4 regions of the Pseudoalteromonas sp. BDTF-M6 genome follow, and region 2 is predicted to be linked to each of the others. Evidence: predicted binding sites of a transcription regulator. Region 2 holds the regulator's gene; each other region holds the start of a gene.
The links. Region 2 encodes sigma-54, which starts transcription at its own class of promoters, with help from an activator protein. Its sites were predicted from a motif close to GTTGGCACGNNNNTNGNNT; they were not measured.
Positions count from the first base shown of each region.

Region 1 (7,988 bases), 220 kb from region 2:
GAGCTGCTGCTCAATAGTCACTATATTACCGGGCGCAGCCTCGCCATCGACGGCGGCCGCCATTTAAAATAGACGAGAACACTATGCACGACGATTTAAAAAACAGCTTTAAGCAGATCATCAGCGCCGTCGGCGAAGACCCACAGCGAGAAGGCCTGCTCGACACCCCCAAGCGCGCCGCCAAAGCCATGGAACACCTGACCCAGGGCTACCGACAAACGCTGGAAGAAATCACCAACAATGCGGTCTTCACCTCGGATGCCGATGACATGGTCTTGGTTCAGGACATAGAGCTTTATTCCATGTGTGAGCACCATTTACTGCCCTTCGTCGGTAAGGCTCATATCGCCTACATCCCAGATGGCAAGGTACTGGGACTATCGAAATTTGCCCGCATCGTCGACATGTTTGCGCGACGCTTCCAGATTCAGGAGCAGCTGACCCACCAGATCGCCAAGGCGGTGGAAGAGGTGACCGGCGCCAAGGGCGTGGGCGTTATCGTTGAGGCGCAGCATATGTGCATGATGATGCGCGGTGTGGAAAAGCAGAATTCGAAAATGCGCACTTCGGTGATGCTGGGTAACTTCCGCACCGATCCGAAAACCCGCAATGAATTCCTACAGCTGGTGAAAAGCTAGGACCGTTTATGACCAATGCCATTATCAATGTGACCAACCTCAGGCTGCGCACCTATATCGGCTTTAACCCCGAAGAGCGGGAAAAAAAACAGGATGTGGTGATCAATCTGGAGATTCATTACCCCGCCGACAAAGCCTGTGAACAAGATGAAGTCGAGCAGGCGCTAAACTATAAAACCATCACCAAGGCGGTGATCGAGGTGGTGGAGCAGGGGCACTTTCTATTATTGGAAAAACTGGTGGCAGAGATTCTGGCCTTGTGTCATCGCCACCCTAGCGTGCATTACGCCAAGGCCCGCGTCGACAAGCCTCATGCGCTGCGCTTTGCCGACTCGGTATCACTGACCCTGGACTGGCAGCGACCGAGCGCTTAAAACAGCTCTTCAAACCCAAGCGCCATCAGGATCACCAGCAGGTATCGGGTGCCCTTACCTATGCTCACCAGCAGCAAGAACAGGCTAAAGCGCACCCGAAACACCCCGCCAATTAAGGTCAGCGGGTCGCCAACGACCGGCAACCAGGCGAACAGCAGACTGTACACACCAAAGCGGTTGAATTGCCGCTGCGCCCTCGCCATGGCCTTGGCGGAAACGGGAAACCATTTTCTATCGGCAAAACGCGTAACCTGGGTGCCAAGGGCATAGTTCACACAACTACCCAGCACATTGCCACAGGTAGCACTGAGCCACAGCAGGGACAGAGAAAAGCCGCCCTTGACCACCATGGCGCTGAGCATCAGCTCCGAAGAGCTGGGCAGCAGGGTGGCAGCAATAAAGGCGCTCAAAAACAGGCTTAAATAGGGCAAAACAGCTCCCTGGCCTTAACCGCCGAACACCGAATTGGGCATCTTGCTACCGATCTCACCGCTTATAAGAATCTAATCGTCAACGGATAACTAAACTCTTTGCCCTCGTAGGCCTTAATCGATGCCACGATCACCATGATAAAGGAGAACAAGGCGACGATTGGCAGTAGCAAAAGACCCACGGCCACGAAAATCAGTAAGAAACAAACGATGTAGGCGATCAACATGGTGAACTGGAAGTTCAATGACTCACGGCCATGGCGATCGACAACAGGCATGTCTTCTTTTTTAACCAACCAGATAATTAAAGGCCCTAAGATTGAGCCAAAAGGCACGATAAAGCCGGCTAACGCGGCCAAATGGCAGAGCATCGCCATGCTCTTCTCATCATTGCTCTTCGCTTGGTTGTTGTTCTCAGGTAATACCGGTTCCATGTTCACTCCTGTGATTGTTGTTAAGTTACTGAGATTCTCAGTTTTATTGCTTAGTGTCCAGCTTTTCGCCAAAGCAAAATTCTATCCTTCATCAACAATTGCCGCTAGACTAACGGCATTGTCATTCTTTCTGTGGGAGTCAGTGTGAACACAGACGTCGTTAATATTCTCACCATGGCAAAGGTGATTCAAACCGCCGTTGCCCCAGTTTTCCTTATCACCGGCATCGCCGCCACCCTAGGGGTGCTATCAAGTCGCTTGGCACGCATCACCGACCGCGCCCGCACCTTAGAGCGCAAGCTTAAAATTAGCAGCGATGAAGATTTTAACCACTCCCTGACCACAGAATTACGTGCCCTGCTCAAACGCGCCCGCTATATCCATTTTGCCTTCAGCTTGAGCGTGCTCAGCGCCACCCTGGTCAGTTTTGTGGTTATGTTACTTTTTATGGCTAATATTCAATCTGTTAACCTAGGCACCGCGATAGCCCTGTGCTTTATGATCGCCATGGTGTTGCTGATCCTGGCGTTTATTTCCCTGCTCGCCGAGGTTTATCTCGCCTTTAGAAGCATGCGCCGAGGAATGATTTTTGCCGATATCGACCTGGGTGAGTAAATACTTCTTAACATTACTCATAGGTCTGTGCAGTGATTAATGCGCCACTAGGCTTGTGTTCACTGCATCCCTTAGGTAAAAAGGGACATAATTTTTATAATAATGGACTAATGGAATGAAACTACACTCTATTATCACTGCAATCGCGCTGGCTGCCAGCTCATCATCTGCCCTAGCAAACTCGGTTTTCGAAAAACCAGAAGATGCTATCGACTACCGTAAATCGGCTTTTTCACTGATCCGTGTACAAATCGCCGACATGGGTGACATGCTTAAAGGCAAGGTGCCTTTCGACGCCGAGCGCTTTGCCATGCGCGCCAACAATGCCGCAGCACTATCGCAAATGCCTTGGGAAGCCTTCGGTGCTGGCACAGATAAGGGCGACACCAGCGCACTTCCGGCCATCTGGGAAGACCGTGCTACCTTTGACGCTAAGGCCGATGCCTTTGCAAAATACGCACAAGAACTAGCAGTAGCGGCGCAAAGCGGCGACAAAGAAACTATCGTACCGGCTTTCCAAAACTGGGCGAAAGGCTGTAAAGACTGTCATAAGTCGTTTAAAGACTGAGCTCTTTAAGCAATAAAAAAACGGCGCAATAAGCGCCGTTTTTTGTGCCCGGATATAACTGAGCATTGCTACAGCAGGGCTTGCAGCGGCTCATATCCCCAGGTTGTTGCCAGCACACCCAATAAAACGGCAAAAAGAGCAAAGGCCGGCCAGCTGGCTTTCAGTCGTGCGGCGTTGCTCACTTGCTGATTACGGCCGGTCACCATAGCCGGGACCAGTTTTTTACCACGCAGGGCATAAACAATAATGGCGACAAGGTGCAAACCTATGGCGATTAACAGCCAATCAAAATTCTGATGATGCAGCGAGGAGGCCCATTCAACCCACTCATAAGAGACGTATTGCACCAAGGGACCGTCAACCATAATGTCGTCGGTGGCCATCAGGCCGGTAACCAGTTGCAACAAAATTAAGGCAAAGAAGACCAACACCATATAGCTGCCGGCGGCATTGTGTCCGGGCGTTAAATGCTTGGCCTTGAGTGCCTCTGCAACCGCCTTAGGGCCGTGCAGTAACGCCGATAGCCGTGCGGTATCACTGCCAACCAGGCCCCAAATTAAACGCGTTACCAACAGCGCCAGGGTGATATAACCCAGTACAAAATGCAGCTCCATGGCTCCTTCCTCGGCGGAGAAATATAAGCCGACTAAACAGCTCACCAGGGCCCAATGGAAAAACCGTATATATCCATCCCAAACTTTCATAACTGCTCCACTTCTTTTGCAATAGCCGTGATTATGCCAAACTCTAGCGTCGGTGCGAAATCAACTTGGTTATTTTTTAACTATGAGTAATTCAATGGGCCATGCCAAAGGCTACTCCAGCCACACAAAACGCGCTGCTAAGCTGCGGCAAAGAGCCTTTATTAAGGGGCAACTCGATATGATGCCCCTTAACCTGGCCGTGCTGCCCTGGGGGCTATTATGCGGCTCGCTGGCGATGCAGAATGGTTTTAGCCTTATAGAAGCGCAACTGATGTCTTTATTGGTCTTTGCCGGCTCGGCACAGTTGGTGGCCATTGAGCTGATAGCAAACGACACTCCCTTACTGACCATAGCCATCACCACCTTTATCATCAGCTCACGGCACTTTTTATATGGCTTGGCCATTCGCCAGAAGGTGATCGCGCAACCCCTCAGGTGGCGTTTGCCGGTGAGTTTTGTGCTGACCGATGAGCTCTTTGCTTTTTCTCACCACCCTAAGGCTTATCAGACCCAAGTGCGGCTAATCTATGCCCTCAGTGCCGGTTTTAGCTTTTATGTCGCTTGGAATATCTGGACCCTGCTGGGCATAGTCGCGGGGCAATTGCTGCCGGACTTAACCAATCTCGGGCTCGACTTTGCCATTGCCACCACCTTTATCGCCCTGGTGATCCCGGCCATTAAAAATTGGCCCACTCTGGCGTGCGTGTTGGCATCAGGGATAAGCGCCGCGTTACTGAAGTCCTGGGGAGTGGAATTGTGGTTGGTGTTTAGCGCCCTTATTGGCATGAGCTTTGGCTATGTTCTCAGCCGCGGGGAGCAGCCATGATCACCACCATCTTGCTGATGGCGGCCATTACCTTTGGCAGCCGTTATTTGTTTTTACACCGCGCCCTGCCATTTCGGGTCGGCCCTAAAATGCAGCGTTTTTTAAGCTTTAGTGCCCCGGCGGTGCTCACCGCCATCTGGGTGCCTATTGTCGTGTTACCCGGCGGACAGTGGCAACTTAGCTACAGCAACCCGTATCTTGTCGCCGCTCTCGTTGCCATCATTACCGCTTATAAAAGCCATAGCATCTACGCCACCACCATACTGGCCATGGCGGTCTTTTTTGTGCTGCGCTAACAACAAAGGGGCCAAAGCCCCTTTAATTATTCATTCAAATAGTCGTCAAAGTCATCGCTACCAAGATGCTTTCTTAGCTTTCGCTGCTCCAGGTAGTCGTCCAGCTTTTTCTTAACTTTGCGCTTGCGACGGTCATTTTGATTGCGTCCCATCGCTTCATATTCATCTGCAACAAATTCGTCTTCAAACGCATCATAGGAATATGTTTTACCCACAATACACTCCAATAAATCTAAATCAGTTCTCACCCTTCCCTTACTTGGGTCCGGCGAATTCAGGGCTAGGCGCCTTCGAGTGAATAAATAGCCGCTAAAGCCCAAACTGAAAAGTGAGATTTTTTTATCGTTTCGACAAACATCTTTTATTAATCATTCTCGACTTCAAAATAACCCGGCTTACCGCCGTTGTTAATTTCGCTAAATGTTAGCCATAGGCACTAACCCTGGCCTCAACCGCCTTAACGCCAAAAACACAAGATTCTGATTTTTAATGATTTTATTATTTGGCATCGAAATTGTATTGCTCATTAGGTCAACAGAATAACAGGAAATATCATCATGAATACCAGCACGCTAGCCATAATCTCTGCCCTTAGTCTTTCAGGCACGGCCATCGCCGGGGAAGCAAATTCGCTGTCGTTTGGCTCTGAGCAATGCAACATTGAATTTAAAAATGATGTGCGTATCGAGCCGCAACGCCTACAGATCACCAATGCCAATAACCAACACCTGGTGTATAGCCATGGCTTGCTTGAGGTCGATGGTCAGCCCGTTGAGTTAAACGCCGAGCAGCAACAGGCCTTGGCAGATTACACCGACAAGGTTCGTACCTATATGCCCGAGGTGGCCCAGATAGCCCTGGATGGCGTGAAAATAGCCGGAGTGGCATTAGAAGAAGTCGGGGCGGCATTTGGCATCAGTCACAATGAAGCGCTTAGCGATTTGGTCGACAATATCGGCGTCAATATTGAGCAAACCTTCTACCAGGACGGTGCCTTTGTGATGGGTAAACAAAGCTTTGAACAGCTAGGTGATGATATTGAAAGCCAGTTTGACGAAGACTTTGAACAAGCCGTAGAACAGGCCATAGTGCAGTCTATCGGCAGCATCTTTATCGCCCTGGGCTCTGAACTACTGGGTTCGGGCGGCGACATGGATGAGTTTGAGCAACGCATGGAGCGCCTTGGTGAGCAGGTCGAGCAAAGAGTCGAACTGCAGGCCGCTCATATTGAAGAGCGTGCCGATGCGCTATGTCATTCGTTTAGCGAACTGGCGCAGCAGGAAGCACAATTACTTAGCATGATCCCTGAACTGAGAGAGTATCAGCTGCTAGGCAACTAAGCTTTAGCCTTTGCCTTACCCTTTTGCACTTGCAGGCAGAGCGCCCCTAACCGGGCGACTGCCTTTTCTACTTCCTCGCTCCACGGCACCCCAAAGCTCAACCGCAGACACTGGCGATATTTATCGGTAGCACTGAAAATAGCCCCGGGAGTAATGCTGATCCCAGCCTCCAAGGCCAGATGAAACAAGGCTATCACGTCATATTGCGCCGGCAGTTGCAACCACAACACGCAGCCCCCTTGCGGGTTGGTCATCCGGGTCCCCGGCGGGAAATGTCGCTGCACTAAGGCACGCATTCGCTCTTTATTGAGCGCCAGGCGCTGGCGCATAACGCGCAGGTTTTTATCGTAATCGCCGCTATTCATAAATTCATACAGGGTCCACTGATTCATCAGTGAAGAAGCGCAGCTCATGGCACGCTTTAAGCGTCGCGCCTGAGGTGCAAATTTTCCAGCGATGATCCAGCCCACGCGGTAGCTTGGCGCCGCAGTTTTTGACAGCGACGAACAGGTGATCACATTGCCCTTGGTGGAATAATACTGTGCCGGTTTGGCACCATCTTGCTCGTAGGCTAGCTCACCATAGACATCATCTTCGATAAGCACCGCGCCTTGCTCTTCCACCAAACGCACCAAACGTTGGCGCCGCTCCTCGGGCATTTTCGAACCCAATGGATTGCTTATACTGGTCGAAAAGATACAGGCCTTAATATCGTGCTCAGCAAACGCCTGCTGCAAATCATCGACGCACACGCCCTGCTGTGGACACATGGGAATTTCAATCACCTTGAGCCCCAGGCTTTCCAGCATTTCAATAATGCCAAAATAGCAGGGTGACTCGATGGCGACGATATCGCCCGCCTGGGTCACACATTGCACCGCGATATGCAAGGCTTCCTGGGCACCGTTGGTGATGATCAACTCATCACTGTTAACGCCGATAGCAAAATCCAGATAACGATTGATAATCTGTTTTTTCAGCGCCGCAAAACCATCCAAGGGACCATAATTGATCGACTGATGCCCGGCCACGTTCATCACCTTACGCATGGTGCGACTTAACACCTTGTCGGTGGGGTTCACCGCCACCGGGTTGGCGATCCCCAAGGGCACCACGGCGGCGCGATGGAGGCCATCAAATACCTGCTCTATCAAAGCCTGCTTATTAACCGCCACCGGTTGGCGCGCCAGTTGAATGCGACGGGGCTGGTGACATTGCTCGGAGCCGGCATTGAGATAGAAGCCGGATTTTTCTCTGGCACTGATCACGCCCTGACGCTCGAGCTCTTGATAGGCTTGCTGAATGGTGGGAATGCTAATGGATAACTTTTGTGCCATCGAGCGTAAAGACGGCAGCTTTTCACCCGCACTTAAGGTGCCATGCGACTGCATATCTTTAATCAAGTCAATCACTTGCTGATATAGATAAATATTACCTTGCTTATTAATAATGCGCGACATAGCAAATCTGTACAGGTGTAAAATAATGTTTTCTGTTTATGTACAGTATACAGAATAACTTTAAAATACCAGCTTTAATTGCCTCGAGAAAAACGCCATGAACAACGCCCTGCTGTATTTTATTACCGTCCTGATCTGGGGCTCAACCTGGCTGGCCATCGAATTCCAGCTTGGCGATGTCGCGGTGCAGATTTCGCTGTTCCTGCGCTTTGCGATTGCCGCCGCCATTATGTGGACTTATGTACTGCTTAAAAAGCTGCCGATGCGCTTTAGCGCCCGCGATCATGGCTTCTTTACCCTGC
Region 1 is NZ_JAGXTQ010000002.1:124,831-132,818, reverse strand. It holds gene folM (dihydromonapterin reductase) at 1-72, shown strand, start outside; gene folE (GTP cyclohydrolase I FolE) at 84-638, shown strand; gene folX (dihydroneopterin triphosphate 2'-epimerase) at 647-1,012, shown strand; gene KD147_RS04875 (YqaA family protein) at 1,009-1,443, opposite strand; gene KD147_RS04870 (DUF4870 domain-containing protein) at 1,506-1,877, opposite strand; gene KD147_RS04865 (DUF2721 domain-containing protein) at 2,022-2,492, shown strand; gene KD147_RS04860 (c-type cytochrome) at 2,608-3,060, shown strand; gene KD147_RS04855 (cytochrome b/b6 domain-containing protein) at 3,129-3,764, opposite strand; gene KD147_RS04850 (AzlC family ABC transporter permease) at 3,943-4,590, shown strand; gene KD147_RS04845 (AzlD domain-containing protein) at 4,587-4,886, shown strand; gene KD147_RS04840 (PA3496 family putative envelope integrity protein) at 4,913-5,101, opposite strand; gene KD147_RS04835 (YggN family protein) at 5,444-6,226, shown strand; gene KD147_RS04830 (aminotransferase-like domain-containing protein) at 6,223-7,686, opposite strand; gene KD147_RS04825 (DMT family transporter) at 7,784-7,988, shown strand, end outside.
Region 1: KD147_RS04835 (YggN family protein) is a predicted target of sigma-54. The motif match lies at 5,388-5,406, and genes of this name have one in related genera.

Region 2 (7,988 bases):
AACGACGTGATGCACAGCGGCGATAGCGTGCCTCGCTCGCACCAATCACAAAGCATAAGAGAAGCCTTATTGGAAATTTCCAGTAAAGGTCTGGGTATGACCGCGGTGATCAATGACGACCAACAACTGGTTGGATTGTTTACCGATGGCGACCTGCGCCGCGTGCTGGAGCAACGCATCGACATTCATAACACCGCCCTGCTTGAGGTGATGACACCGAACTGCACCACGGCCAACGCCAATATGCTGGCCGCCGAGGCGCTTAATATCATGGAACAAAAGCGTATCAACGGCCTTATCGTCATCGATCAGGCCCGTCGCCCGGTAGGCGCCCTGAATATGCAAGACCTACTACGAGCGGGAGTGATCTAATGCAATTTTCCGATTTGTATCAGCCCATCGACCAGGATGCCTGGCAACGAGCGCAAGCGGTCAAGTTACTGATCTGTGATATCGACGGGGTGTTTTCCGACGGTCGCATCTATCTCGGCAATCAGGGTGAAGAGCTCAAAGCCTTCAACACCAAAGACGGCTTTGGCATTAAGGCCTTGTTGAATAGCGGCACCCAAGTCGCGGTGATCACCGGGCGCCAGTCTCAGATAGTGCAAACCCGTATGGAAAGCCTGGGCGTCCCTTATATCTATCAGGGCCGTGAACATAAACTCGACGCCTACGCCGAACTCAAGCAAACCCTCAATCTGAATGACGAACAGGTCGCTTATATCGGCGATGATGGTCCGGATTTGCCGGTAATGGAAAAGGTGGGTTTTGCCGTGGCCGTGAATGACGCGCACCCTTTGGTGAAACGTGTTGCCCATTACACCACTATGCTGCCAGGCGGCTTTGGTGCGGTACGCGAACTCACCGACCTGCTGATACTGGCCAAGGGCGGTAGCCTGGGCACCGAGGGCACCAGCTCATGAACATGGCGCGGGTGCTGATATCCATCGTTTTTATTGCGCTCATGGCCTGGCTGTGGGCGCCCTATTATATGCAATCGGAAAAAACGGTAAAAAGCACCAGCGACACCATTGCCATCCCGGATTACATTGCTACCGGGCTGCGACAAAGCAGCTACAACGATCAGGGCGCGTTAAGCCACACCGTATATGCTGAACATATGGAGCTCTTCGACGAACTGGGTTTTACCCACTTCAAAAAACCTGTGTTTACCCTGTATAACGACGGTGAACGCTGGCGTGTCACCGCCGACGAGGCAACGCTCTACAATAACAATATTTTGATCTTGGAAAACAACGTCATCGCCACCAACTTAATACCAGGGGCAATGATCGAAAAGGTCCAAGCAGCAGCTATCCAAATAGACATTGATGCCCAACGTATGGAGTCGGAACAAAGTGTTGAGCTCAGGGGACCGGATCTACTGATCACCGGTCAGGGCTTGAAAGCAGATATCAATACAGAGATAGTGGAACTAATAAAACATACGCGAACGGTATATTATGACCAGTAAATTCAAAGCATTAATCATAGGTTTGGGATTCGGACTAGGCGCTGTAAATGCCTGGGCAGAGCAACCAAGCGCGGTGACGGAAGTACAGATCGACGCCGATAAACAACAAGCGCTGATCAAAGAAAACATCACTATTTTTGATAAAAATGTGCACATTGTTCATGGTCAACGAGAGATCAAGGCGGATCGCCTTGAGGCCCACCGTCGCCCGGAGCTAGGTGATAACAAGCAGCTGCTTATCGCCACCGGCAACCCAGCTATTTACAGTGAAACCATGGCCGATGGCACCCAGATCACCGCCTCTGCCAAGGAAATTCGCTACGACGTGGCCACGCAAATGCTGCAAATCTCGGGTACCGCCAAAATCGCCATGGCCGATCAACAGATCGTTGCCGAGACGATCAGCTATGATATAAACAAGCAGCTAATCAGTGCCGAAAAAGATAAAGATTCGAGCACCCGAGTGCGAACCACACTAACGCCACAAACCGACGAAAAGAAAGAGAAGGAACAACCATGACCACGCTGAAGGCGCGCAAACTGGCGAAAAGCTATAAGGGCCGTGAAGTGGTCAAGGACGTGGGTCTGGAAGTCAAAGCCGGCAGCATAGTCGGTCTGCTTGGCCCTAACGGTGCCGGTAAAACCACCACCTTCTACATGATTGTGGGCCTGGTGCCGAGCGACAAGGGCATGATCAGTATCGACGAGCAGGACATCACCCTGCTGCCAATGCATTCGCGCGCTCGCTTGGGAATAGGCTATTTGCCACAGGAGTCGTCGATTTTCCGTAAATTAACCGTCTATCAAAACCTGATGGCGATTTTGGAAACGCGCAAGGAGCTTGATAAAAGCGCCCGTGAAAGCGAGCTGGAAGGCTTGCTGGACGAATTTAACATCCAGCATATTCGCGACTCATTAGGCATGGCCCTGTCCGGCGGCGAACGCCGACGCGTGGAAATTGCTCGCGCCTTGGCCGCTAACCCGAAATTTATCCTGCTCGACGAACCTTTTGCTGGTGTTGACCCCATTTCGGTGCTAGATATAAAGAAAATCATTGAACACCTCCGCAACCGTGGCATCGGCGTCCTTATCACCGACCACAATGTGCGCGAAACATTAGACGTATGTGAAACTGCCTATATCGTCTCCCATGGCGAATTGATCGCATCAGGAACTCCCCAGCAGGTATTAGCAGACCAAACCGTACGCGATGTGTATTTAGGTGAGCAGTTTAGGCTTTAATCACAAAAGGATTGTTAGAGTACATGAGGCAATCATTACAGCTGCGCTTAGGCCAGCAATTAACAATGACCCCACAATTGCAGCAGGCCATTCGCCTGTTGCAGCTCAGTACTTTGGATCTCCAACAAGAAATTCAAGAAGCACTTGATGCGAACCCCTTGCTCGAAATCGAAGAAGAGCATTACGGCGACAGCGACCTGCCGCGCGATAAAAACTCGGCGGCCGACGGCGACAGCCAAAGCGAACACAGCGCAACCAATCAAGACGAAGTTGAAAGTTCCGACGCACTAAATAATGACTCGATCAGCGACGAACTGCCCATGGACGTATCCTGGGACGAGTACATCAGCGCCGCCCCGGTCGCTTCATCGGCGCCTATGCCGGATGATGAGTCCATCTATCAGGGGGAGACCACGGAAACCCTGCACGACTATCTGATGTGGCAATTGCGACTGACGCCCTTTAGCGCCACCGATGAAGCCATTGCCACCGCAATTATCGAAGCCATCGACGACAACGGCTTACTTACCCTTAGCACCGAAGAACTGCTCGAAAGTATCAGCCATGATGAGCAGGAAGAAGAGATCGAGCTAGACGAAATCGAAGCCGTGCTAAAGCGCATCCAAATGTTTGATCCCATTGGGATTGGCGCCCGTTCACTACAAGAATGCTTGTTGATCCAGCTCAATCAATTTTCACCTCAAACCCCTTGGCTTAACGAGACGAAAGAGGTAGTTTGTAATTATATTGATTTGCTTGGTAACCGTGACTATCGCACCTTAATGAAAAAGACTAAGCTTAAAGAAGCGCAGTTGAAAGAGGTGATGACACTGATACACAGCCTGAATCCAAAGCCCGCCGCGACCATAGTGCGTGAAGAGTCGGAATATGTGATCCCGGATGTATCGGTGAAGAAGGTCAAGGGGCGCTGGAAGGTGGAGTTAAATCCCGACAGCATGCCAAAGATACGTGTGAACGATCACTACGCATCTCTAGGTCGCAACTGCAAATCACAAAGTGACAGCCAATTTATTCGCTCTCACTTGCAAGAGGCAAAATGGTTTATTAAGAGCCTGGAACAACGCAATGACACCTTACTTAAAGTAACTAATTGCATTGTTCAGCAACAACAGGCATTCTTTGAACATGGCGAAGAAGCAATGAAACCTATGGTCCTCAATGACGTTGCAGAAATGGTGGAAATGCATGAGTCAACAATCTCTCGCGTTACCACACAAAAATACATGCACACGCCACGTGGGATCTTTGAGTTAAAGTACTTTTTCTCCAGCCATGTGAATACCGAGAATGGAGGTGAATGCTCATCCACCGCGATTCGAGCATTGATCAAAAAGCTAGTAGCCGCGGAAAATCCTGCCAAGCCGTTAAGCGATAGCAAGATTGCCGACATACTAGCAGAGCAAGGAATCAAAGTGGCTCGACGAACGATTGCAAAATATCGTGAATCGTTGGCCATTCCACCGTCAAATCAACGTAAAAGCTTGATATAGACGTTAGACAAGAAGGAAAATGCTTATGCAATTAAATCTTACCGGTCGTCATGTAGAAATCACAGACTCTCTTCGCAACTATGTGAATAGTAAATTTGCTAAACTAGAGCGTCACTTTGACCATATTAATAATGTGCATGTCATTCTTGATATTGAGAAACTCACACAAAAAGCAGAAGCAACACTTCATGTAAACGGCGGCGAATTGTTTGCCACCGCAGAGCACCAGGATATGTATGCGGCGATCGATGGCTTAATTGATAAATTAGACCGCCAGGTAATCAAACATAAAGAGAAATTGTCTCGTCATTAAAATGAGCTTAGATTTACTTTTTTCCAAGGACTGCAGCAAAGCTGCGGTCCTTTTTAATAGCAAAAAAAGAATGTTGGAATACCTCTCTCAGGTAGCCCACCAGCATATCCCCCACCTTAGCGAACAAGCCATACTGGATTCGCTCCTGGCCCGTGAAAAGCTTGGCAGCACAGGCATAGGGAAAGGGGTTGCCATTCCTCATGGTCGTCTTGATGGCATAGAGCAAACCGTGGCCATTATTGTTACCAACCGTGAAGCGATCAATTTTGATGCCATCGACAACCGCCCCGTAGATATCTTTGTGGCACTGCTCGTACCAGGCAATCAATGTGAACAACATCTCAAGACCTTAGCGAAAATTGCTGATAAACTTAAAGATAAACAGCTATGTAAGCAGTTAAGAGCGGTCACCAGTGATCAAGAGCTTTACCAGTTAATGGTCGCCTAAGGCGCAGTTACCCAAAGCTCGACGGAACAGCTCGGCAGTTCAACCAGGATGATAGGCTCAAATAGCTCAGGTGTTTAACTTGATGCCGGCGTAAAGGCTCGGCAAGGGGTGTGGATAAATGGATTTGATTATTGTCAGTGGGCGCTCTGGTTCCGGTAAATCCGTCGCCCTGCATGTGTTAGAAGATCTCGGCTACTATTGTGTCGATAACATCCCAGTCAACCTATTGCCCGCCCTGGTGCGCAGCGTATCCGACAACTACGATAAAATTGCCGTCAGCATAGACGTTCGCAACCTCCCCAAAGAAGAACAAGAATTTAGCGATATCCTCGGCTACTTGCCGGAATTCTCGCAACCGACCCTGTTTTATCTCGACAGTGACGAGCAAACCCTGATCAAACGCTTCTCGGAAACCCGACGCCTGCATCCGCTGTCGATGCAAAATCTGCCTCTGGATTTGGCCATTCGGGAAGAAAAGCAGTTGCTGGATGTCTTAATCACCCATGCCAACTTTATCATTGATACCAGTGAGTTAAGCGTGCATCAGTTGGCGGAGATGATCCGCGAAAAGGTACTGGGTAAAAAAGACAAACAATTATTGATCACCTTCGAGTCTTTCGGCTTTAAACACGGCATCCCAAAAAATGCCGACTATGTCTTCGATGCCCGTTTTTTGCCTAACCCGCATTGGGAGCCCGAGCTCAAGCCCCTGACAGGCCTCGACCAACCGGTTAAAGACTACCTGGCCAGCCACAGCATAGTGCAAAAATTTACCTGGCAAATTCAAACCTTTGTGCAAACCTGGTTACCCCATTTAGAGCGCAATAACCGCAGTTATCTCACCATCGCCATCGGCTGTACCGGTGGTCAGCACCGCTCCGTCTATCTGGCACAAACCCTGGGCGAGCGCTTTATGGACACCTACTCTAACGTGAAAATTCGCCACCGCGAGCAGGAGGGCTAGACTTGATGGAAGCCACCTTTGTTATTCAAAACAAGCTAGGATTGCACGCCCGCGCCGCCTCACAACTGGCGCAATTAGCAATGAACTTCGACGCCAAGATCACCCTCTATCAGGGCGAGAAAAGCGCCGAAGCAGACAGTGTTCTGGCCTTGTTGCTACTTGAAAGCGGCCAGGGCAAGGAAGTTAAAGTCGTATGTGAAGGCAGTGACGAAGAAGGCGCGCTCGCCGCCATTGGCCAGCTCATCGCAGAAAAATTCCACGAGCAAGAGTAATTCACCACGCTGTAATACGAAATAAGCACTCTCGGTTCAGGCCCTAGCGGTTATTTACTTTGGTAACTTAAGGGGAGTTAAGGTAAACTAATGTGGCGCCTGTAAGTGCCTGCTTATCAGGACGTTATCCATCCGCAGAAATATTTTGATAAGGGATGCCTATGCCTGAAGCCTTTGAACAAGAAAACCCGCTCCAACCACTTCAAGAGATCACTGAAGCACTCAATAGCGGTCAATTTGTTCATGTACGTCGGCTTCTAGCAAAAACGGCTCCCTGCGACACCGCCCTTTTACTCGAATCATCGCCCCATAAGACGCGCTCTAAACTCTGGACCTTAGTCGATCCCGACGTTCAGGGTGACGTACTCGAAGAACTGTCCGAAGACGTACGACTTAGCATCATTGCGCGCATGGAGCCGGAACACATTGCCGCGGCGACCGAGGATATGGACGACGATGACCTCGGTGAAGTACTACGAAGCCTGCCGGAGCCCGTATATAAAGACGTAATCGACGCCATGGATAGCCAGGATCGAGACAGGGCAACCACGGCGCTTTCCTATCAGGAGCGTTCTGCCGGGGCTTTGATGAACACGGATACCGTGACCATCCGTCCCGACGTATCCATCGATGTGGTGTTGCGTTACCTGCGTTTAAAGGGCGATCTGCCCGAGGGCACGGATGAACTCTATGTGGTCGACAAAGACAATTGCTTTTTAGGCTCACTGCCGCTTACCTCGCTACTCACCACCATGCCCGATGCCATAGTGCGCGAGGTGATGGACGAGGAATGCGAAGTCATTCCCATTACCATGGACGAGTCGGAAGTGGCGCAACTGTTCGAACGTCATAACTGGATCTCAGCCCCGGTAGTGGATGATCAGGCGCACCTGCTGGGTCGTATTACCATCGATGATATCGTTGACGTCATCCGCGAAGGCGCCGAGCACAGCATGTTGAGTCTCGCCGGTCTTGACGATGAAGAAGATACCTTTGCCCCGGTTGTGAAAAGTACCAAGCGACGCTCTATCTGGTTGGGGGTCAACCTGCTTACCGCCATGTTGGCGGCCTTTGTGGCCAGCTTTTTCGAAACCACCCTGGGTATTTTACCCTTCTTAGCCGTGCTTAACGGCATAGTGCCGTCCATGGGTGGCGTTGCCGGCTCGCAGACCCTGACCCTGGTTATTCGTGGTCTGGCCCTGGGTCATATCAACGACACCAACCAAAAGTTCCTCTTGACCAAGGAGCTGGCCATCGGTGCTCTTAACGGCGTGCTGTGGGCGATACTCATAGGCAGTGCCATTGCCCTGTGGAAATGGGATATCACCATAGGCCTGGTGATTGCCTTTGCCATGTTTATGAACCTGCTGGCCGCCGGTATCGCCGGAGCGGTGATCCCGCTGATTCTCAAGCGCATGAATATCGACCCGGCCCTGGCGGGTAATGTGGTCCTTACCACGGTCACGGATATCGTCGGTATCTTCGCCTTCCTCGGCACCGCGACCTGGTTCCTGATCTAGCATATAGAGCCTAAGCCCAGACATGCTGGGCTTTTTTGTGCGAGTTCACAGTTCATTATTACGCAGCTCTGGAATATCCGTCAGGTATTGCACAAACTCCACTTCAAAACCCGCGGGGTCGATAAAATACACATTGCGACGATAGGGGTTATCCATCCCGTCTTTGGCGATAGCAAAGCCCGCATGCTGCAAGCGCTCTATCACCCCTTCGATATCCTGAGTGACATAGGCGAAATGCGCCAAG
Region 2 is NZ_JAGXTQ010000002.1:343,250-351,237, reverse strand. It holds gene KD147_RS05900 (KpsF/GutQ family sugar-phosphate isomerase) at 1-372, shown strand, start outside; gene kdsC (3-deoxy-manno-octulosonate-8-phosphatase KdsC) at 372-923, shown strand; gene lptC (LPS export ABC transporter periplasmic protein LptC) at 920-1,474, shown strand; gene lptA (lipopolysaccharide transport periplasmic protein LptA) at 1,464-1,994, shown strand; gene lptB (LPS export ABC transporter ATP-binding protein) at 1,991-2,716, shown strand; gene KD147_RS05875 (RNA polymerase factor sigma-54) at 2,740-4,227, shown strand; gene hpf (ribosome hibernation promoting factor) at 4,253-4,540, shown strand; gene ptsN (PTS IIA-like nitrogen regulatory protein PtsN) at 4,542-4,988, shown strand; gene rapZ (RNase adapter RapZ) at 5,107-5,952, shown strand; gene KD147_RS05855 (HPr family phosphocarrier protein) at 5,958-6,224, shown strand; gene mgtE (magnesium transporter) at 6,386-7,744, shown strand; gene KD147_RS05845 (VOC family protein) at 7,790-7,988, opposite strand, start outside.

Region 3 (7,988 bases), on a different contig from region 2:
GCTACGGCTGCCGCCACTTCGTCATCGTTGTAAGGTCTTATATCTGCATACTTATCCACGGTGCTCACCTTATTACTGCAGGCAAAAAAACGGCGCCTATTGTATCGCGCCCTTTATTTATTCGCTAAGTTTATCAACTCTTACCAGTGAGAGCGACTGAATTTTAGCCACAGTAAACGTAGCAGTAAAAGGCTCAAGATAACCGCGGAGCCTTGCTCCAACCAGGGCGGCAACACCTCATGATGCTGCTCACCCAGTGGCGTCACCTCAAAGCCGAATTCATCAACCAGGTAATCGGTGATTAAGCCAAACAACAAGGCCACGCCTATCACCCCGGTTAAATAAGCGGCAACGGCGCGACGGCCCAGCTCCTTACCAACTACCCCTAAGGTGGCGATATTGGTAGCCGGTCCGGCCAACATAAAGACCAGCACCGCTCCGGGCGACACCCCAGCCAACAGCAAACCGGCGGCAATCGGCGTAGAAGCGGTGGCACAAATATACATGGGGATGCTGATCAGCACCATCACCGTCATGGCCAAAATACCATTGCCCCATTGGCTTAAATAAGAGGTGGGTACATAGGTTTGCACCAGGGCCGCGAAAAAAAGGCCAATCATCAGCCATAAGGCGGTGTCGCTCAAAAGCTTGGTGGCGCTAAAGTGCAGCGCTTGCTTGAACTTGGTGAAAGCAGCTGCTTGAGCAGGTTTTGTCGGTGCTAAAGCCTCTGCATCGGCGCGACAACAAGCGGCTTTTTCTCGTGTAGGCTGAGCTTGAGAGGGGCAACAGCTGACTGCTTGCTCATCGGGCTGAACCCGGACGGCGCTGCAACTCGCAGGGCTCTCGACAAACGTCGCCTTGGCCGTGGAAGCACAGCACGCACTTTGCTTAGGTGTCGAACTTTCAGTTACGCTTTGCTCCGAGCTGCCCTCACGCCCCACCAGCAAGCCGGCGGTAATAGCGCTGAAAACGGCGGCGAGCGGCCGGATCACCGCCATAAAGGGGCCCAATAACGCATAGGAAACGGACACCGAGTCGACCCCGGTTTCCGGCGTCGAGACTAAAAAGGATGTAGTCGCACTTTTTGACGCTCCCGCCCTTCTGAGTCCGACTGCCGCCGGGATAACCCCGCAGGAGCACAGCGGCATGGGCGCCCCGATCAGCGCCGCCTTAACCGTGGTCCAGAGACCCTCTTTGCCGAGGTGACGATTAAGAAAGTTAGCGGGCAAGTACACATTGATTAATCCGGCAAGCAGCAGACCCAGCATCAGCCAAGGCGCTGACAGCACAAACAGTTGCCAAAAATTACTGAGTAAGTCCATCTACGTCCTCCAGGGCAGTAAGAATCGAACAATGTTGCGCCGGTGCGCTACTGCCGCAGCATTGCTCGGCGAGTTGTGACAGCGAGGCATGGAAACGCTGTAATTCGGCGATGCGCTCGGCCACCAGCTCACGCTTTTTCAAGGTTAAATCTTTCACTTCCTGACAACTGTGCTGTTGCTTTTCGAAGTTTATCTTTAACAGCTCGGCAATTTCTTCCAAACTAAAACCAACATCCTTGGCACGACGGATAAAACGCAATTGCGCCATGTGTTTGCGCCCGTATTGACGATAGCCACTGGCATTACGCTGCGGCGCACTCAATAGCCCTTGCTGCTCATAATAACGCAGCGCGTCCGTACTCATCTCCACCTGCTTGGCCAATTCACCTATGCGCATCTACACTCTCCCTCTGTGCTGTTCAATTAGCGGCCATTATAAACCTTAGAGTTAACACTAAGGTCAAGGATTAATTTTGCGCTAATCGCCGGTCCATGAAAAACTAGCGCCACTAGCCTATTTGGAGAGCACAAATGAACATCGTCATGTTAGACGCCGACACCTTAGGAGCAAACTCACTGGCACCGATTGCCGCTTTAGGAGAGTTTCACAGCCATGCACTCACATCAGCACGGGATGTCGTTGCGCGCTGCGCCGACGCCGAGGTGGTGATCACCAACAAGGTGCAGCTTGGCGCCGAGCAACTAAACGCACTGCCAAAACTAAAACTCATTTGCGTCGCCGCTACCGGCACCAACAACATAGATCTTGCCGCCGCCAAAGAACAAGGCATTGTGGTGTGCAATGTCGCCGGCTACTCCACCGCCAGCGTGGTGCAGCATACCTTTACCCTTATCTCTTTGCTGCTTAATAACCTGCATAGGTATATTGACGATTGTCGTCGCGGTGCATGGCAACAAAGCGAGATGTTTTGCCGCCTTGATTATGATATCGCCGAGCTCGCGGGTAAAAAAATCGCCATTATTGGTCATGGTGAACTGGGGCAGGCCGTGGCCAAGGTGGCCAACGCCTTTGATATGCATGTGCTCATTGCCGAGCGCTGCGGTCACGCCCCTCGTCCCGGTCGCATCGCCTTTGAAGAAGCACTGGCGCAGGCGGACATCGTCAGTATTCACTGCCCACTCAATAGCGAGACAGAGCAATTAATCAACCGCGACACTCTGGCCTTAATGCAGCCAAGTGCGGTGCTGGTCAATACCGCTCGTGGCGCCATTATTAACGAAGCCGATCTGGCGGCAGCCTTGGCCGACAGAACCCTGGGCGGCGCGGCCTTAGACGTGCTCAGTGAAGAACCGGCCAACCCGGCGAACCCTTTGGTACGCTACCAGGGTGACAACCTGCTACTGACGCCCCATATTGCCTGGGCCTCGGCACAAGCCAGAGACCGGCTTATCCACCAGCTGGCCTTAAATATTCGTGCATTTGCCGATGGTGAAGTTCGTAACCGCGTTGGTTAAATTCACTAACTCTTTAGTAATAGCACCAATCAGACTAGAGCGAAAAAATTCAACCTATTGAAAAATATAAAAATAAAAATCTGGCACTGTATTTGATATATCACTGCCTACCAGATAATAAAAAATTGGATAACACAATGAAAAAAGCACTTCTTTGCGCCCTTATCAGCCTACCCCTACTGGGCGGTTGTATCGTTTCCGTGAATGACGGTGAAGCAGACGCCCATTGGGCATCAAGCGATTGGCAAAAACAACAGCGACAAAATCGCGACTATATTGCCCATCTTGATCTAGGTAACAGCGCCATGGTAGTCAAAGAAACTCTGGGCACACCGGATTTCAGTGAATCCTTTGCCCATCAGGGAGAAGAATATCAGGTGCTGTTTTATGCCACGCAAAGCGTTAAATCCGATGGCAAGATCGGCAAAAACGAATGCACGCCCTTAGTATTTAAAACCGGTCGTTTGATCAGTGTTGGCGACAGCGCCTATCAGGCACTGGTCGGTAAGCTGTAAAGAAAGGAACCAGGCCGCCGTTTATAACCCGGCGGCCTTTTTTTTAACCGTAGAACGCAGCGCCATTGCGCCCTTGTTGCTTGGCCTGATACATGCCCTTATCAGCATTTTCGATCAAGGCCATTTCGCAGCTGTCGCTGTTGTCGCCGTTAAAGGTGGTGGCACCAATGCTGATGGTGATGTGCTCGGCAATGGGTGAATCAATATGAGGAATATTCAGCTCGCTGATAACCCGGCACAGCTTATTGGCTAATGCCATGGCGGTATGCTCCTCACTGCCCGGCAAAACAGCCACAAACTCTTCACCACCGTAACGAGCGATGAAATCACTGCCACGCTGGCAATTGTTGACCAAGGCGGAGGCCACCTTCTTCAAACACTCATCCCCCTTTTGATGGCCGTAACTGTCGTTGTAACGCTTAAAGTAATCGATGTCGATCAACAGCACAGACAGGGGCAAACCGGCACGCACGCTGCGGCGCCATTCTCGGGCAAAGTGCTCATCAAAATAACGGCGATTTGGGATTTCCGTTAAACCATCGATACTGGCCAGCATTTCCAACAGGTCATTTTTTTGTTTGATGGTAAGTTGGTTTTTCACCCGGGCACGCACAATGGCACTGCCAAAGGGCTTGGTAATATAGTCCATGGCACCCAATTCAAGACCCTTGGCTTCATCGCCGCAGGAATCATTGGCGGAGATAATAATGACAGGAATGGGCTGCGTTTTATCATCGTGTTTTAACTGCCTCAGTGCCTCGTAGCCATCCATGCCCGGCATCATGATATCCAGCAAGATTAAATCGGCGGTGTTTTCCTCGAGCCAAGCAAACATGGCCTCGGCATCATTCACGCAATGCACCTGATATTGAGGGGTGAGGGTTTTGGTTAAAATCACTTGGTTTAATTCGTCATCGTCGACAATGAGAATTTTTGCTGACTTCATGAGCCTTCCTGTTTGCTATACCTTGCCCAACAATCCGTGCCGTGCAGGCCTGCCGCTGAGCTGTATTTGTTATTTGTTTAGCGCACCTTTGCTACCAGTTTAGACCGAGTTAGTGATCTTTACTTGGTATTTTTACGGTAGTTTTTGTTACCAAGGTGGTTTTTTGTTTAATCTAGCATGCCAATAAGTTACTGGCATGGCGCCGCTATGGAGCTAACCATACCTGATTAGTGGACAAAAGCAATGCGTACACCGCCTATAATAGACGGTGTACTGTACTGATAGCTATAGGTTTTCTTCAGCAAAAGAGGCTAAACGACTGCGCACCACGCCATTGAGGTTAACCGTCGCACTGCCCTCAAAGTCCTTAAAGCGCTCAACAATGTAGGTTAAACCCGAAGTCAGCGGGGTTAAATAGCTGCTGTCGATTTGCGCCAGGTTGCCGGAGCAAATCAGTTTGGTGCCGGCGCCACAGCGGGTAATAATGGTTTTTAACTGTGAGGCGGTGAGGTTTTGGCTCTCATCCAACAGCACCACGGCATTCTGAATACTGCGCCCACGCATAAAGTTCACCGACTTAAACTGAATGTTAGCCTTTTCCATAATGTAATTGCGGCTGGATATGGGGTTTTCATCGCTCTTATGTAACACCTCCAAAGAGTCGGTGATCGCTGCCAGCCAGGGCGCCATTTTTTCTTCCTCGGTACCCGGGAGGAAACCGATGGATTCGGCTATTTCCGGGGTGTTACGAGTTACAATCAATTTATCGTACACGCCTTTTTCGATGATCATTTCCAGTGCACAGGCCAAAGCTAGAATGGTTTTACCGCAGCCTGCCGGGCCGGTCAGCAGCACCAACTCAACATCGGGGTCGAGTAAGGCATCCATGGCCATGCCCTGGTAGATATTCTTTGGCTTAACACCCCAGGCATTACGCGACATTAAGCGTTCAACGCCGAGATCTTTTAAGGTGATATGGGTATCGTTATACTCCACCACCCGAGCGGCAAAATGCCCGGTTTCATCAAGCAGATATTCGTTGGCAAAAACATCCGGCACCAACTCACGTGACACATGATGCAAGGCATCGCGCCCTTGCTGCTCGGTTTCACACTCGCCAACTTGTTGCCAAAAATCCCCTTCCACCTTTTTATAGCCAGAGGTCAATAGGGCCACGTCGTCGATCAACTGATCGGTACGGTAGTCCTCAACATAATGCAGCCCGGCACCCTTGGCCTTTAAGCGCATATTGATATCCTTGGTGACCAATACCACCTTGGCATCGCTGTATTGTTTTTGCAGATACACCGCACAGTTGATAATACGATGGTCATTTTCATTGCCCGGCAAACCGGAAATGCTGTCGGCAAACAAGTGGTCATTCACTATGATCAGCTTGCCGCGCTGCTGCTCCGGCGCCCGCTTGTCGTCTGGCAATAACACCCCCTTCAGCATTTGCTCCGGGGTGGCATCACGCAACACTTCGTCGAGGGAGCGAATGGCAACGCGGGCATCGCGGCTGACATCGCGTTTTCGGTCCTTAATATGGTCGAGCTCTTCGAGTACCGTCATAGGAATGACGACGGCGTGTTCTTTGAAACAGAGGAATGCAAGGGGGTCGTGAAGTAATACGTTGGTGTCGAGCACGTACATTTTACTGCTTTTAACGAGGCGGTCTTTATCCATAGCGCGTTCCTAATTTGTCTTTATTATAACTGCACCTTTACAGCTACACTAACAAGGTGGTTATGCCTTAGTGGCATACTTCAAGTTTAGTCTATGGTCACAAAAAGACGCTTTGATGACGGCAAAAAAGTAGAGAAAAAGTGCCGTTTTGCATTTGCAAAAAGCGCCGTCTTTTGCTGCTGTATATTTTCTAAACAAGCACCACACTATTTATCAGTTTTCAGGTGATAATCACCAAGTTGCACGCTAATATAGCCGCCTTTTTTTGCTCGGGCCGCCACGGCCCAAGCCTAGATAACCCAAAGTCGAGATTGAACACGAAATGAATTTTTCCTTAGGTCAACGTTGGATCAGTGATACCGAGTCGGATTTAGGATTAGGTACCGTAGTTGCATTGGAAGGACGCCAAGTTAACATCTTATTCCCCGCCAGCGGCGAGAGCCGAGTTTATGCCCAGGCCGAAGCGCCGGTCACCCGAGTGCTTTTTAACCCCGGCGATGTGATCCGCAGTGCCGACGAGTGGGAACTCACGGTCAGCGAGGTGGTCGAGCAAGATGGTCTGTATACCTATAAGGGCACGCGCGTTGACAACGATGAACCGACCGAGCTTAAGGAAACTTTTCTTGACCACTTTATTAAATTCAATAAGCCGCAGGACCGCCTTTTTGCCGGCCAAATTGACCGCTTTGACCGCTATACCCTGCGTTACAACACCTGGCAGCATAGGTTTCACCGCGACCAGTCGCCCCTTAAGGGCCTGATCGGCCAACGCGCCAGCCTGATTGAACACCAATTGCACATTGCCCGTGAAGTCGGTCAACGTTTCGCCCCTCGGGTTTTACTCAGCGACGAGGTGGGGCTAGGTAAAACCATAGAAGCGGGGATGATCTTACATCAGCAATTGCTGACCGGTCGCGCTGCCCGCGTTTTGATCGTGGTGCCGGAAAACCTGCAACACCAGTGGTTGGTAGAAATGCTGCGCCGCTTCAATCTGAAATTTGCCATTTTCGACGAAGAGCGCTGCGCCGAGGCCTTTGCCGACAGTGCCAATGTGTTTGAGACCGAGCAGTTGGTACTGACCAGCCTGGAGTTTCTGACCAAGAAAAAACGCTGGTTCGAACAGGCCACCCTGGCCGATTGGGATCTGCTTGTGGTTGACGAAGCACACCACCTAAGTTGGTCAGTGGATAAACCCAGCACCGAATACCTGCGCATCGAGGAACTTAGCCGAGATATTGCCGGCCTCATCCTATTGACGGCCACCCCGGATCAATTAGGCCACCAAAGCCATTTTGCCCGTTTGAAACTACTCGATCCGGATCGCTTCTATGACTATGACGCCTTCGTTGAGCAAGAGCATCACTATAAAGACATAGCCGATGCCGCCAATGGTATATTACAAGAGCAAGGGCTTAGCTCTGAGCAACAGCAAGTACTTACCAACTTGCTGGGCAGCCAAGGTGAAAAACTCCTGACGCAATTTAACGAGGGCGATACTCAGGCCAAGGAACAGATACTCGAGCAACTGCTGGATAGACACGGCACCGGACGTATTTTGTTCCGTAACAGCCGCAGTGGCATTAGCGGCTATCCGCAGCGCATCCTGCACAGCTACCCCATGACCATGCCGAGCCAATATAAAACCGCCATGAATGTGATGGGCAGTCTAGGCAACAACGGTCCCATTGAACTCAGTGCCATGCGTGCCCTGTTCCCGGAGAAGATCTTCCAGGAATTCGAAGGCGCCAATGCCAGTTGGACTCAATTTGACCCGCGCGTGCAATGGCTGATCGACACCCTCAACGGCAACAAGCCCGAAAAGATGCTGGTGATCTGTGCCAAGGCCGAAACTGCACTGAGCCTCGAGCAAGCACTGCGCGAGCGCGAGGGCATTAAAGCGGCGGTCTTCCATGAAGGCATGAGCATCATCGAGCGCGATCGTGCGGCGGCTTTCTTTGCCGACATCGAAGACAGCGCTCAGGTGTTGATCTGTTCTGAAATCGGCTCCGAGGGTCGTAACTTCCAGTTTGCCCACCATTTAGC
Region 3 is NZ_JAGXTQ010000004.1:226,332-234,319, forward strand. It holds gene KD147_RS10885 (1-acyl-sn-glycerol-3-phosphate acyltransferase) at 1-59, opposite strand, end outside; gene KD147_RS10890 (SO_0444 family Cu/Zn efflux transporter) at 141-1,322, opposite strand; gene zntR (Zn(2+)-responsive transcriptional regulator) at 1,306-1,719, opposite strand; gene KD147_RS10900 (D-2-hydroxyacid dehydrogenase) at 1,854-2,798, shown strand; gene KD147_RS10905 (DUF3192 domain-containing protein) at 2,936-3,313, shown strand; gene KD147_RS10910 (diguanylate cyclase) at 3,357-4,259, opposite strand; gene KD147_RS10915 (PhoH family protein) at 4,545-5,945, opposite strand; gene rapA (RNA polymerase-associated protein RapA) at 6,268-7,988, shown strand, end outside.
Region 3: KD147_RS10905 (DUF3192 domain-containing protein) is a predicted target of sigma-54. The motif match lies at 2,878-2,896, and genes of this name have one in related genera.

Region 4 (7,988 bases), on a different contig from region 2:
ACGCGATAAAACTCACCGTCGGCCAGTACCCGCAATAAGCGGGTTTGCACGTCCAAAGGCATATCGCCGATTTCATCGAGGAACAAGGTGCCGCCATTGGCTTGCTCGAAGCGTCCCTTGCGTACGCTGTCGGCACCGGTGAAGGCACCTTTTTCATGGCCAAAGAGCTCGGACTCCACCAAATCCTTGGGGATGGCGGCCATGTTCAGGGCGATAAAGGGGTTATCCTTACGTGGGCTATGTTGGTGCAAGGCACTGGCGACCAGTTCTTTACCCGTACCAGACTCGCCGTTGATCAGTACGCTCATACTGGAGGCGCTGAGCTTACCTATGGCGCGAAAGACCTCCTGCATGGCTGGCGCCTCGCCGATAATTACCGAACGCTTTTGTTCCTTGGTGGCTTTTTTAGCTTTCTTTTGCGAGTGGGCACGTACGGCGCGATCAACCACGTTGACCGCTTCTTCCAGATCAAAGGGTTTGGCCAGGTATTCAAAGGCCCCTTTTTGAAAGGCCTGCACCGCCGAGTCCAAATCCGAATGGGCGGTCATGATGATCACCGGTAGATTGGGGTTCTCTTCGCTGATTTGCTCTAACAAGGCCATGCCGTCCATTCCGGGCATGCGTACATCCGAGAGCAGTACCGCGGGCTGAGAAAAGGTCAGGGCGGTTAATACATCCTGGGCGTTATCAAAGCTTTCCACCTGAAAACCGCTGCGCGTGAGCGCCTTTTGCAGCACAAAGCGAATCGATGCGTCGTCATCTACCAACCAAACAGATTTCATCATAGCCCTCTTAGCCGCTTACAGTGGCAAGTACAGTGTAAACTCAGTATGGCCCGGCCAGCTATCGCACTCGATAAAGCCTTGATGTTGATCGATCAAGGTTTGTGCTATCGACAGTCCCAATCCCGAGCCCCCTTCCTTATTGGTGACCATGGGATAAAACAGGGTTTCCTTTACCTCGGGCGCTATGCCTGGGCCATTATCACAAATTTTGATCTGCAGGGCTTTTTTGAGTGTCGTATCGTAGCGGCGCACATGATAGCGCACCCGGGTCGATACCTTAATTTCGCCTCCGGCACTGAGCGCCTGCATGGCATTGCGCACTATGTTAAGGAGGACCTGCTGAATTTTATCGCCGTCAACCACCACATCCGGAATGCTCGGGTCGTAGTCTTTAATTAGCGCAATATCTTTATTGTTATCCAGCACGCAGAGCTTTAATACATTCTCGAGGGTTTGGTGGATATTGGTCGCTTGCTTTTGTAAGCGTTGGTTTGGTCCCAACAACCTATCCACCAATTGTCTTAATCTATCCGCTTCGTGAATGATTAGCTGTGCACACTCATCGCGCTCCTGCTGATCAACCTCATATTGCAATAATTGCGCCGCTCCGCGAATTCCACCGAGGGGATTTTTAATTTCGTGCGCTAAATTGCGGATCAGGGTTCTGGCCGCCTGATGTTGGTGCATTTGGTTGGAAGCCTGATCGAGGCGAATTTCTTCATCCGTTTGGCGGATTTCAAGCAGTAAAAATGCTTCGCCGTGGTAATTAATTCTGCGACTATTGAGCGCTAAGTTGGCATGGCGGGTATCGACAAAAACCACGTCAGCCCTGTGCTGGTGGCAATCCACCCCTTGCTTGAGGGTGTAGTTGGCGATGCGCTCAAGCTCCACCGAGTGATAGTTAAAAAGCGAGGTGAAGGGTTGGCCTTGAATGCGCTTTAGGCCCTGCCCAAGCAGTTCGGTGCAACTGGTGTTGGCATAAACCAGGTTAAAATCTTTATCTAAAATTAATATGGCAGTATGCAGGTTTTCCCACATCTGTTGGAAAAAATCGCCGTGAAGTTTCATCTTTAGTAGTCGGTTGCACCAGTATGGTGCAACTATCTTAGCAGGTTTAAGGAGGAGTGCGCAGCTATTTCCTTGGCGCCACTCCGGTTAAGGGCCGGTGATCACCGAACGGCGATGCATAAAGAAGGTGACGGACTTGGAGCTGGCCAATACCTCGCCCTCACTATTGAGCAGCTTCAATACCAGGTTGTGCTCACCGCGATCGACGTCACGCAGGGCAAAAAGGCTGGAACTTTGTGGCTCGCCATAGGCTTGACCGTCCATAAACAGCTGGACGCTGTGCCCTTGCAAAAACCTTGGTTTCACCTGCCCGCTGATATGCACCGAACCTGTGTTGTCTCGGATGGTTTCTTCCTGCGTCGGAGAGGTGATGGTGATATTAAACTTTACCGCCTCCAGTTCGTCATCGGTTTCGTCGAGAACACTGGTGTCTATGGTGGGCATGTTCATGATCGGCGCGTTCAGGGTGACTTTTTCCGCCCCTTTACGCGGGGTGTCAGAAAACACCAATACGCCATTCTCATCCTTGTAAACGTAGATGCTTTTGCTCGGTGCGGCCCATGCTGTACTGAGAATAGATAGCAGCACGACCATGCTTAAAATATACAGCCTTGTGTTCACGTGAAATCCTATTTTATGGTTGTTATTCTTATAGTTACCAAAATAAGCCAAGTTATTGGCTAAGTGTTAACTTTAGTCCAAAGGTTGTATTTTTTCCATAAAAAAAGCCTGCAGAGCAGGCTTTGAGAACACACATGATATAACTAAATTGTCATTATCTAGTTTATACGCTGTAGTACATTTCGAACTCAACAGGGTGAGTTGTCATGTTCAGCTTTTCAACTTCTTGTGACTTAAGCGCGATATAAGCGTCGATTAGGTCATTAGTGAATACGCCACCTTGAGTTAGGAACTCACGGTCTGCATCTAGACAAGCAAGGGCTTCGTCTAGTGAAGATGCAACAGTTGGGATTTCTGCCGCTTCTTCTGCAGGTAGGTCGTATAGATCCTTGTCCATGGCATCGCCAGGGTGGATCTTGTTCTTAATACCGTCAAGGCCAGCCATTAGCATTGCAGAGAAGGCTAGGTATGGGTTAGCCGTTGGGTCAGGGAAGCGCACTTCGATACGACGACCTTTTTCCGAAGGAACCACAGGAATACGGATAGAAGCAGAACGGTTACGTGCTGAGTAAGCAAGCATTACCGGCGCTTCGAAGCCTGGAACTAGACGCTTGTATGAGTTAGTTGAAGCGTTAGCGAAGGCGTTGATCGCTTTAGCGTGCTTGATGATACCACCGATGTAGTAAAGAGCTTCTTCAGAAAGACCGCCGTACTTGTCACCAGCGAAGATGTTTTTGCCATCTTTACCTAGTGATTGGTGACAGTGCATACCAGAACCGTTATCACCTACGATTGGCTTAGGCATGAAGGTTGCCGTTTTACCGTAAAGGTGCGCCATGTTGTGGATAACGTACTTCATTTCCTGAATTTCGTCCGCTTTCAATACCATGGTATTGAAGCGAGTAGCGATCTCGTTCTGACCTGCTGTTGCTACTTCGTGGTGGTGTGCTTCAACAACCTGACCTAGCTCTTCAAGAACTAGACACGTTGCGCTACGCCAGTCTTGTGAAGAATCAACAGGTGCAACCGGGAAGTAACCGCCTTTAACGCCTGGACGGTGACCCGTGTTACCGCCTTCGTAATCTTTATCTGAGTTCCAAGACGCTTCTTCGGCATCGATTTTGTACATAGAGCCAGACATATCGGTTTTGTACTTCACGTCGTCAAACAGGAAGAACTCAGGCTCTGGACCGAATAGTACAGTGTCAGCGATACCGGTAGAGCGCATGTACTCTTCGGCACGCTTAGCTACTGAACGGGGGTCACGCTCATAGCCTTGTAAAGTTGAAGGCTCAACTACGTCACAACGTACGATAAGTGTGGTTTCTTCTGCGAACGGGTCAAGCTTAGCGCTGTCAGCGTCAGGTAGAAGCACCATGTCAGATTCGTTAATGCCTTTCCAACCAGCGATTGAAGAGCCATCGAACATCTTACCTTCTTCGAAGAAATCTTCGTCTGCTTGGTGATGTGGGATAGAAACGTGCTGTTCTTTACCCTTGGTATCGGTAAAACGTAAATCTACGAACTTAACGTCATTTTCTTTAATAAAAGTTAAAACCGTATGAGACATGTGTCCTCCAACTAGGAATATTTTGTGTGCTGCATGTTACTGCAATTGTGCGCTAGTAAGCTTAAAGCGTGCCAACTTTTCAACCTTCTATTTATAAAGGGTTTTTTGTAAATATAATTTCTGGCTTTAGTTTTTTTGCACCTTTTTGGTGCGCTGTTGCGTTATTTTAGTGCGTACACATTTGCACTGCCGAGGCGCGGCCGAGGCGTGTTAGTCGCCCCTTGTTTGTTAGTTAAACACCTTCGCTTTTCAAGATACATAGGTTAGCTGAAAAATACCTGCTAAGATTTTCGCTGTGGTTGATTTTTATCCACTTTAATGGCGTGTTGTGACAATTAGGTCACAGTCACAGAAAAATAATGTTGGATAAACTTTCATCTAGTGACGTTATAAGGGATAATACGCGCCCTTTTAAACCCAACGCTGGTAGCTGTTTGCCGGGCGTGGATCATCTAGGAACAATGAGGCTTGCCTCTTAAGTAGATATATGAGCATCGAAAAGTTAAGAAATATTGCGATTATCGCGCACGTTGACCATGGTAAAACGACTCTGGTTGATAAATTGCTTGAGCAATCGGGCACACTGCAAACTCGCGGTGGTAACGAAGAGCGAGTGATGGACTCCAACGACATTGAAAAAGAGCGTGGCATTACCATCCTAGCCAAAAACACGGCAATCAACTGGAAAGATTACCATATCAACATCGTGGATACTCCGGGACACGCTGACTTCGGTGGTGAAGTAGAGCGCGTACTATCGATGGCTGATTCTGTACTTCTTCTTGTCGATGCTCAAGAAGGTCCTATGCCGCAAACGCGTTTCGTAACGCAGAAAGCGTTCGCACAGGGTTTGAAGCCAATCGTTGTTATCAACAAAATCGACAAGCCGGGTGCGCGTCCTGATTGGGTAATGGACCAGGTTTTCGATCTATTCGACAACCTAGGTGCGACCGACGAACAGCTAGACTTTAAAGTGATCTACGCATCGGCTATCAATGGCTGGGCGACGCTTGATCTTGATGAGCCATCAGACAACATGGAACCCATGTTCGAAGCCATCATCAATGAAGTAGAAGCACCGGATGCGGACCCTCAAGGTGCACTGCAAATGCAGATCTCTCAGCTTGATTACAACTCTTACGTAGGTGTAATCGGTGTTGGTCGTATCAAACGCGGTACCGTGAAGGTGAACCAACAAGTAACTGTGATTGGTGCTGATGGTAAAACGCGTAACGGTAAAGTAGGTCAGGTATTGACTTACCTAGGTCTTGATCGTCACGAAGCGCAAGAAGCCACTGCGGGCGACATCATCGCTATTACCGGTCTTGGCGAGCTGAAAATCTCTGACACTATCTGTGACGTAAATAACGTTGAAGCACTTCCTCCGCTAAGCGTAGATGAGCCAACGGTAACCATGACTTTCTCTGTAAACACCTCACCGTTTGCAGGCCAAGAAGGTAAATACGTAACGTCACGTAACATTTTAGAGCGTCTAGAAGCCGAACTAGTACACAACGTAGCGCTACGCGTTGAAGAAACGGACAACCCAGATAGCTTCCGTGTATCGGGTCGTGGTGAACTACACCTAGGCGTATTGATTGAAAACATGCGTCGTGAAGGTTACGAGCTGGCGGTATCTCGCCCTGAAGTAATCCTTCGTGAAGTTGACGGTGTACTTGAAGAACCGTATGAAACGGTCACCATTGACTGTGAAGAAGAACACCAAGGTTCAATCATGGAGCAGCTTGGTCTGCGTAAAGCGGAAATGACCGACATGTCTCCAGATGGCAAAGGTCGTATCCGTATGGACTTCATGGTTCCTAGCCGTGGTCTAATCGGTTTCCAAACTGACTTCATGACGCTAACGTCGGGTTCTGGTTTGATGTACCACACCTTCGATCACTACGGTCCTCACAAAGGCGGTAAGATCGGTCAACGTAAGAACGGTGTATTGATTGCTAATGCTCAAGGTAAAGCGCTAACTAACGCGCTATTTAACCTACAAGAGCGTGGTAAGCTATTCATCGGTCACGGTGTTGAAGTATACGAAGGTATGGTTATCGGTATTCACAGCCGTGATAACGACCTAACTGTAAACGCCCTTAAAGGTAAGCAGTTAACCAACGTACGTGCCTCAGGTACCGACGAAGCGCAAACCCTAGTTCCACCTATCAAGATGACCCTTGAGCAAGCGCTTGAGTTTATCGATGATGATGAACTGGTAGAAGTAACGCCTGAAAACATCCGCATTCGTAAGCGTTTCCTAACGGAAAACGAGCGTAAGCGTGCTTCGCGTGAAGCGAAGAAAAGCTAATTAGCTCCTTGAGCTAGTTGCAAAAAAGAGCCCGCATTGATTGCGGGCTTTTTTGTGCGCTTTAAAAAGTTGCCGCGCAAAGTTCACTTAGTTCTTTGATAAGTGAATAGTCATTTGAAAATTTTTGAGTATTCATCACTATTCATGTTTTTATTCTTTAAGGAATTAGAAAGACTTGGGCTGATTATCTACACGGAGAGCAGAAATGAGTTTAGGAACGGCAATAAAAAATCTGCGTCAGCAGTATCAGTTGAGTCAGCCCGAGCTGGCGGTCAAGGTAGGCATAGAGCAAAGCTACTTGTCTAAGATTGAAAATGATAAATCGACCCCTTCTCACGATATCTTTGAGCGCTTATTAAGCGCGTTTAATCTTACCGTCGAACAGTTTATGGAACAGTTGGGAGAGGGTATAGACCGCGGGCAGCTGAACCAAATCACGCAAACCAAGCAATATCTGCAACAACAGCAAAGTGCGTTACAGCGTCGCCGGGCACAGATGCAGATTTGGGCCATTGCCTTGATTGCGTTTGGCAGTGCACTTTTCTATTGCGCCCACAATGCCCTGCTGTTCCCTGAGCGGCAAATCGTTTATGAGTCGCAAGGGGTGATAAAAGATTCTGAGCCAGATGATGTTTTTTCAAGGTGGCGCCATTTGTTAGCTGATGAGCAAGACCACGAAGAAGTGGATAAGAAGCGAAAGGAAATGTATCTGCGGGCCGATAAAACCTATAGATACAGTTTTGATATGCTAGGGATAAAATTTGAAGAGCGGGTTGATGGTGGAAGACGGGTGTTTTTCCAAAGTACCGCGATTGATCATCCCAGGATGATAAATGGTGTGCTGACCTTCATTGCTGTGTTTGCTTTTGTCAGCGGCGTGATGCTGGTCGTGACGCCAGCCTTAAATGGGCGCAGTAAAAAACGTTAGGCAGAGACGGCGTATTGACGCCGTCATGTTTAACCATCGCGGCCATCGACACGGGGTTTAAATACCACGGGCGCATAGGTGATGACATAAATCAGGTAGGCAAACCCCCAAAGGCCAGCGGAGAGCAAAATAAGTACTTGATATTGATCGCTTAAAAGCGGTGCCAACACGCGTACGCCAAGGGCGGTGAACATAGCAATAAATGCTCCTGTCATTACCGCTCCGACCTTTATCATGCGTCCAGTGTGGCCTAATGACACACGTGAGATCATTGCCAGGATCATTAAGCCAATGCCACCAACGGTGATGGCATGGTATGCCAACGAGGGTTGAGTGAGCAGGGATAATTTAACTAAGCCAAGCATGATTAAACCTGCGCATATAGCCCAATAGCTAATATGCAATGGCCAAACCAATGCGGTTGTTAAAGTGACCCAAATACGCCAACGCAGCGCACGAATAAAGTTACTCACGCCTGCAAAAATAAATAATGCGGCTTGTACTTCAGGCGGAATTGATGGCCCCATGAGGGTTAAGAAAATACATGCGATTACCGAGATAATGGCGACTTTATCCAGCCAAGCAATATTGGCTACCCGCGGTGTCTGTGTGCCGTTGGCGGTGAACATAGGGAAAACCCGCCCACCCATGATCACCATGACTAGGGTAATAGCTAGAACCATGCTATGGCTTAAGGTGACA
Region 4 is NZ_JAGXTQ010000008.1:90,825-98,812, reverse strand. It holds gene ntrC (nitrogen regulation protein NR(I)) at 1-782, opposite strand, end outside; gene glnL (nitrogen regulation protein NR(II)) at 801-1,853, opposite strand; gene KD147_RS15770 (DUF4124 domain-containing protein) at 1,941-2,474, opposite strand; gene glnA (glutamate--ammonia ligase) at 2,638-4,044, opposite strand; gene typA (translational GTPase TypA) at 4,532-6,358, shown strand; gene KD147_RS15755 (helix-turn-helix domain-containing protein) at 6,564-7,286, shown strand; gene KD147_RS15750 (NnrS family protein) at 7,316-7,988, opposite strand, start outside.
Region 4: glnA (glutamate--ammonia ligase) is a predicted target of sigma-54. The motif match lies at 4,102-4,120, and genes of this name have one in related genera.